2 regions of the Streptomyces sp. Y7 genome follow, and region 1 is predicted to be linked to the other one. Evidence: riboswitches for the same ligand, from Rfam matches in the RefSeq annotation. Region 1 holds a riboswitch; the other holds the start of a gene.
What was found. Region 1 has a riboswitch for thiamine pyrophosphate ahead of thiO (glycine oxidase ThiO). Riboswitches for the same ligand answer to the same signal wherever they lie in the genome.
Positions count from the first base shown of each region.

Region 2: it holds a riboswitch for thiamine pyrophosphate, as region 1 does, so the genes downstream of both, ACGFW6_RS17630 (thiamine ABC transporter substrate binding subunit) here and thiO (glycine oxidase ThiO) in region 1, are expected to answer to the same signal.

Region 1 is NZ_JBIDDQ010000004.1:228,855-232,042, forward strand. Features, by position in the region: gene ACGFW6_RS14530 (thiazole synthase) at 1-163, opposite strand, end outside; gene thiS (sulfur carrier protein ThiS) at 167-379, opposite strand; gene thiO (glycine oxidase ThiO) at 376-1,542, opposite strand; TPP riboswitch at 1,540-1,651, opposite strand; gene ACGFW6_RS14545 (hypothetical protein) at 1,704-2,054, shown strand; gene ACGFW6_RS14550 (NAD(P)/FAD-dependent oxidoreductase) at 2,087-3,188, shown strand, end outside.
Region 2 is NZ_JBIDDQ010000006.1:41,076-44,263, forward strand. Features, by position in the region: gene ACGFW6_RS17625 (ABC transporter permease) at 1-429, opposite strand, end outside; gene ACGFW6_RS17630 (thiamine ABC transporter substrate binding subunit) at 459-1,544, opposite strand; TPP riboswitch at 1,627-1,734, opposite strand; gene rlmN (23S rRNA (adenine(2503)-C(2))-methyltransferase RlmN) at 1,766-2,872, opposite strand; gene ACGFW6_RS17640 (SRPBCC family protein) at 2,938-3,188, opposite strand, start outside.

The DNA.
Region 1 (3,188 bases):
CGTGCACGGACGCGTCGACGCGCCGCATCGCGACGGTCGTCAGTTCCGTCCCGGACGCGACCAGCGCCCGCTCCAGGACGTCCAGGCTGGGCGCTCCGCCCGTGCCCATGATCAGGCGGGACGTGAAGGACGTACCGCCGATGACAAAGGGATCGTCGGCCATGGTTCAGCCTCCTTGGACGGCGGTGAGGACCTCGACGCGGTCACCCTCGCAGAGGGGCGTCGAGGGCCACTGCGCGCGCGGGACGACGGTTTCGTTGAGGGCGGCGGCCACTCCGGAGGGCGCCGTGGTGACGGACGAGACGAGCGCGTCGAGAGCCGTTCCCGGCTCGATGCGCCGGTGCTCGCCGTTGACCGAGATGGTGACGTGGACGCTCATGCGGGCTGCTCCGTGAGTGCGGCGGGACTGAAGCGCCGGGGCGTGAACGCGCGGGCCTCTTCGGGAAGTTCACCGGTGGCCAGGACGTGCGCCATGGCGTCCCCGGTGACCGGCGTCAGGAGCACGCCGTTGCGGTGGTGTCCGGTCGCCAGCGACAAGCCGGCCAGCTCGGTCGGACCGAGCAGCGGCGCGTTGTCGGGGGAGCCCGGGCGCAGGCCCGCCCGCGTCTCCGTGAGCGGCAGTTCGGTGATGCCGGGTACCAACTCGTGGGCGTCGCGCAGCAGCTCGTATACCCCGCCCGCGGTCACCGTCGTGTCCCAGCCCATCTCCTCGGTGGTCGCCCCGACCACCAGCTCACCGTTCTCGCGCGGCACCAGGTACACCTGGCTGCCGCGCACCACGGCCCGCACGGTCCGGTTCAGGAACGGCGCGTACCGCTGCGGCACGGTCAGCCGCAGCACCTGCCCCTTCACCGGGCGCACGGGCGGCAGTACGGCGTCGGGGACGCCCGCGAGCCGCCCGCTGAGGCTGCCGGCCGCGAGGACCACCTGGTCCGCGGCCAGCCCGGTGCCGTCCGTCGTGGTGACTCCGGCGGCCCGCTCCCGTACGACGTCGAGGCGCTCGGCCCAGGCGCGGTGGAAGACCACGCCGGCCCGATCGCACGCGGCCACCAGTGCCCCGGCCAGCCGCCGCGGGTCGATCTGGTGGTCGCCGTCCACCCGCAGCCCGCCGCGCACGCCCGGCGCGAGCATCGGCTCCAAACGCCTGCACTCACGCCCGGACAGCCACTCGGAGTCCAGCCCCGACCGGCGCTGCAGGGTGTGCAGTTCGCGCAGATGGGCGCGGTCGTCGGCGTCCAGCGCGACGGCGAGCGTGCCGCACCGGCGGTAGCCGAGGTCGTGGCCGGTGGCGTCGGTGAGCTCGGCGGCGAAGTCCGGGTAGCGGCGTGCCGAGGCGAGGTTCAGGCCGAGCAGGGTCTGCTCGCCGTAGTGCAGTTCCGTGACCGCGGCCAGCATGCCCGCGGCCACCTGGGCGGCGCCGCCGCCCGGCTCGGGGTCCACGACGGCTGTCGTGAACCCGCGCTGCGCGGCCCGCCACGCCGTGACCAGGCCGATGATTCCGCCCCCGATGACGAGGACGTCTGACGTTCGCGTACGCGACATGGGCGTCCAGCCCCTCCCTTCGCCGGCATGACCCGGATCAGGTTCGTACGGTCGGAGGCCGCCAGCCTCCCTCTCAGCCCGGTGCGTCCGGGCTCCCGCGAGTGCTCTACGTTGGCCACCCTAGCCCGCCGCGTTAAGTCTCAGTAAGGGAGCCTCACCCCATGGCCCGCTCGCTCGACGGTCTCGTCCTCGCCCCCGTCGCGGACCAGGCCGCAGGTCAGGTGGGTACCCGCACCCGGTTCACGTACCACGAGAAGGACGGGGAGATCTGGGCCGAGTACACCGGCGGAGACGTCGTGCGCGGACATCTGGTGGGCACCCGGGACGGCGACCGGCTGGACTTCCGGTACGTGCAGCTGACCCGGGACGGGTCGACGTCCTCGGGCCACTGCGTGTCGACCGTGGCCGAGCTCGCGGACGGGCGGGTGCGGCTGGAGGAGACCTGGGAGTGGGAGTCGCGGACCGGCAGCGGCACCAGCGTTGTGGAGCAGGTCACTGAGCACGACTCCTGACTGACAAATTGTCAGTTGTCTATGGTGATCAGGTGAGCGAGCAGACGACGCAGTCGCAGCGGTCAGTGGTCGTCGCCGGCGCCGGCATGGCCGGTGTGCAGACGGCGGTGGCCCTGCGCGAACAGGGCTTCACCGGAACCGTCACACTGATCGGCGCCGAGCCCCACCAACCGTACGACCGGCCGCCCCTGTCCAAGGCGGTGCTGCTCGGCAAGGCCGAGGGTTCCGCCTTCGACGTGGACTTCGAATCGCTCGGCATCGACCTGCGGCTGGGCCGCGAGGTGCTGGGTGTGCGCGTCGCCGAGCGCGAACTGGACACCGAGGCGGGGCCCGTCCCGTACGACGTCCTCGTGCTGGCCACCGGCGCCGAACCGATCCGGCTGCCGGGTGCGGAGGGCGTGCCCGGGGTGCACCTGCTGCGCACCCTGGACGACGCCGAGCGACTGCGCCCGGTGCTCGCCCGGCAGCACGACATCGTGGTCGTCGGCGCGGGCTGGATCGGCGCCGAGTTCGCCACGGCCGCGCGCGAGGCGGGCTGCGCGGTCACGGTCGTGGAGGCCGCCGACCGGCCGCTCGCGGGCGCGCTGCCCGCGGAGGTGGCCGCGCCGATGACCTCCTGGTACGAGGACAGCGGGGCGGTACTGCGCACGCACACGCGCGTGGCGCGCGTCGAGCCCGGCGCGGTCGTCCTCGACGACGGCTCACGGGTGCCCGCGGGCGCGGTCGTGGTCGGCATCGGGGCGCGGCCCGCCACGGCCTGGCTGGCCGGCTCGGGCATCGAGCTCGGCGCGCACGGCGAGGTCGTGGCCGACGAACGCCTGCACACCTCGGTGCCGGACGTCTACGCCGTCGGCGACTGCGCCTCCTTCCCCTCGGGGCGCTACGGCGAGCGGCTGCTGGTCCACCACTGGGACAACGCCCTCCAGGGCCCGCGCACGGTCGCCGCGAACATCCTCGGCGAGACCCCCGCGGTCTACGACCCGGTGCCCTACTTCTGGTCCGAGCAGTTCGGCCGCTTCGTGCAGTACGCCGGACACCACGGCGCCGCCGACACGACCCTGTGGCGCGGCGATCCGTCGGGCCCGGCGTGGTCGGTCTGCTGGCTGCGGGACGACCGCCTCGTCGCCCTGTTGG
Region 2 (3,188 bases), on a different contig from region 1:
GGCGTAGTTGAAGAAGACGTGCGCGAGCAGGATGGCCCACACGGTGGTGTCGAGCCGTACGCCCCACAGCTCGTCGAGGAGTCCGCCGCGGCCGACGAGCGCGAGGAACGCCGTACCGACGACGACCGTCGGCAGCACGAAGGGGACGGTCACCACGGCCCGCAGGACCTGTTTGCCGGGGAAGTCGAAGCGGGCGAAGACATAGGCGCCCGGCAGCGCGATCAGCAGGGTGAGTGCGGTGGAGGCGAGCGCCTGCCAGGTGGTGAACCACAGGACCTGCCGGACGTCGGACTCCCCGAGCACCTCCCACAGCCGCCCCAGCTGCCACACCCCGTCGACCTTCAGACCGCGCGCGACGATCGCGGCGACGGGGTAGGCGAAGAAGACGGCGAAGAACGCGACGGGGACGGCGATGAGGCCGAGCCGCACCGCCGTCGCGCCCTTCTTCCGCGGGGCCGCTACCTCAGTACGAGCGAGGTCCACGACTTGACCCAGTCGTCACGGTTGTCGGCGATCTTGGCCGGGTCCAGGGTCTCGGGGTTCTCGGCCCGCGGGCCGTACTTCACGAACTCCGGCGGGACCTGGGCGGCCTCCCGCACCGGGTAGACGAACATGTTCAGCGGCATGTCGTCCTGGAACGTCTTGGTCAGCAGGAAGTCGAGGAGCGCCTTGCCGCCCTCGGTGTTCTCGGCGTTGCTCAGCAGGCCCGCGTACTCGACCTGCCGGAAGCAGGTGCCGGCCGCGACACCCGTCGGCGCGCTGGCCGGCTTCGGGTCGGCGTAGATCACCTCGGCGGGCGGGGACGAGGCGTACGACACGACGAGCGGCCGGTCGGCCTTGGCCTTCTTGCCGCCGGCCGAGCCGGAGAACTCCTCGTTGTAGGCCTGCTCCCAGCCGTCGACGACCTTGACGCCGTTGGCCTTCAGCTTCTTCCAGTAGTCCTGCCAGCCGTCGTCGCCGTACTGGGCGGCGGTGCCGAGCAGGAAGCCGAGTCCGGGCGAGGAGGTGGAGGCGTTCTCGGTGACGAGAAGGTCCTTGTACTCGGGCTTGATGAGGTCGTCGAACGAGCTGGGAGGCGTCAGCTTGTGCTCGCTGAAGTACGCCTTGTCGTAGTTGACGCAGATGTCGCCGGTGTCGACGGGAGTGACCCGGTGCTTGTCCTCGTCGACCCGGAACTCGGGCAGGACCAGGTCGGTGCCCTTGGCCTCGTACGACTGGAACAGGTCGTTGTCGAGCGCCCGGGACAGCAGGGTGTTGTCGACGCCGAAGAGGACGTCGCCCTGCGGGTTGTCCTTGGTCAGGATCGCCTTGTTCACGGCCTGCCCGGCGTCGCCGTCCTTCAGGACCTTGACCTTGTAGCCGGACTGCTTCTCGAACGCGGCGAGGACGTCCTTGGAGACGGCCCACGAGTTGTGGCTGACGAGGGTCACGGTCTTGCTCGTGGATGCGGGGGTGTCGCCGCCCGAGTCGGACGACCCGCACGCGGAGAGCGTGACGAGGCCGAGACCGACGGCGAGGACCGTGGCCTTCTTGGTGATGCTCACTTGATTCCTCCTGGGGTTGACCAGGAAGAGACGCGGCCCTGCCCGGGAGCCCTCTCATGGGCTCCCGGGCAGGGCGCAACAGCTTGAGTGATGACCGAACTTCCTACCCAGAATGACCTGGGCAAGGTTCAGAGGGTCTGCGGCCCGATTGCCGCACTCTCAGCGCTGTGGCGCTCCCCTGTCGGAATATGAAGATGTACGTACGGGTGTACGCGCTCAGATTACCGCTCGGTGGCCGCGAGCTGACCGCAGGCCCCGTCGATCTCCTGACCACGGGTGTCCCGGATCGTCACCGGTACACCATGTGCGGCGATGGCCTCGACGAACGCCTTCTCGTCCTCGGGCCGCGAGGCGGTCCACTTCGACCCGGGTGTCGGGTTCAGCGGAATCAGGTTCACGTGCACCGGCTTGCCCCTGAGCAGCCGCCCGAGCCGGTCACCGCGCCAGGCCTGGTCGTTGATGTCCCTGATGAGGGCGTACTCGATGGACAGCCGGCGGCCGCTCTTCTCGACGTAGTCGAAGCCTGCGTCCAGCACCTCGCGCACCTTCCACCGCGTGTTCACGGGCACGAGGGTGTCGCGCAGCTCGTCGTCGGGGGCGTGCAGCGAGATCGCGAGCCGGCACTTGAAGCCCTCGTCGGCGAACCGGTTGATGGCCGGGACGAGACCGACGGTCGAGACGGTGATCCCGCGCTGCGACAGCCCCAGCCCGTCCGGCTCGGGGTCGGTGAGCCGGCGAATGGCGCCCACGACCCGGTTGTAGTTCGCGAGCGGCTCGCCCATCCCCATGAAGACGATGTTGGAAAGCCGTGCGGGCCCCCCGGGAACATCCCCGTCCCGGAGCGCCCGCATCCCGTCCACGATCTGATGGACGATCTCGGCGGTGGACAGATTCCGGTCCAGACCCGCCTGTCCGGTCGCGCAGAACGGGCAGTTCATCCCGCATCCGGCCTGCGAGCTGATGCACATGGTCACCCGGTCCGGGTACCGCATCAGCACCGACTCGACGAGCGTCCCGTCGAACAGCCGCCACAGCGTCTTACGGGTGTCGCCGTCGTCGGTCGACAGATGCCGTACGACGGTCATCAGCTCCGGGAAGAGCTCCTCCCGCAGCTTGGCACGCGACCCGGCAGGGATGTCGGTCCACTGCTCCGGGTCGTGCGTGTACCGCGCGAAGTAGTGCTGCGACAGCTGCTTGGCACGAAAGGGCTTCTCCCCGACCGCGGCAACAGCGTCCTTACGCTCACCGGGCGTGAGATCAGCAAGGTGCCGCGGCGGCTTCTTGGCTCCGCGGGGGGCGACGAAAGTGAGTTCTCCGGGCTTAGGCATGGCTGTACCAGTGTCGCAGATCCACTCGTGTGGCCCGCCCCACCATGGATCGGGAAGATCAACCCCTACTCCGTCGTGCCCTCCAGCCGGCTCTTGAGGAGCTTCTCGTCGCGGGGCAGTTCCTTGCGGACCTGCGGGCGGACGACGAGGGGGACGAGGACCTTGCCGAGGCCGTGGCCCTCGAAGTCGATGTCGATCGTCACGCGGGAGCGCCGGCCGTCGTCGAGAGGCTCGATGCTGCCGTGGGTGCGGGCCCGGACAGGGCCGTCGATCCCGTGCAGGTCCCAGCTGTACGGAGGGTCGAGCTGGTCGAACC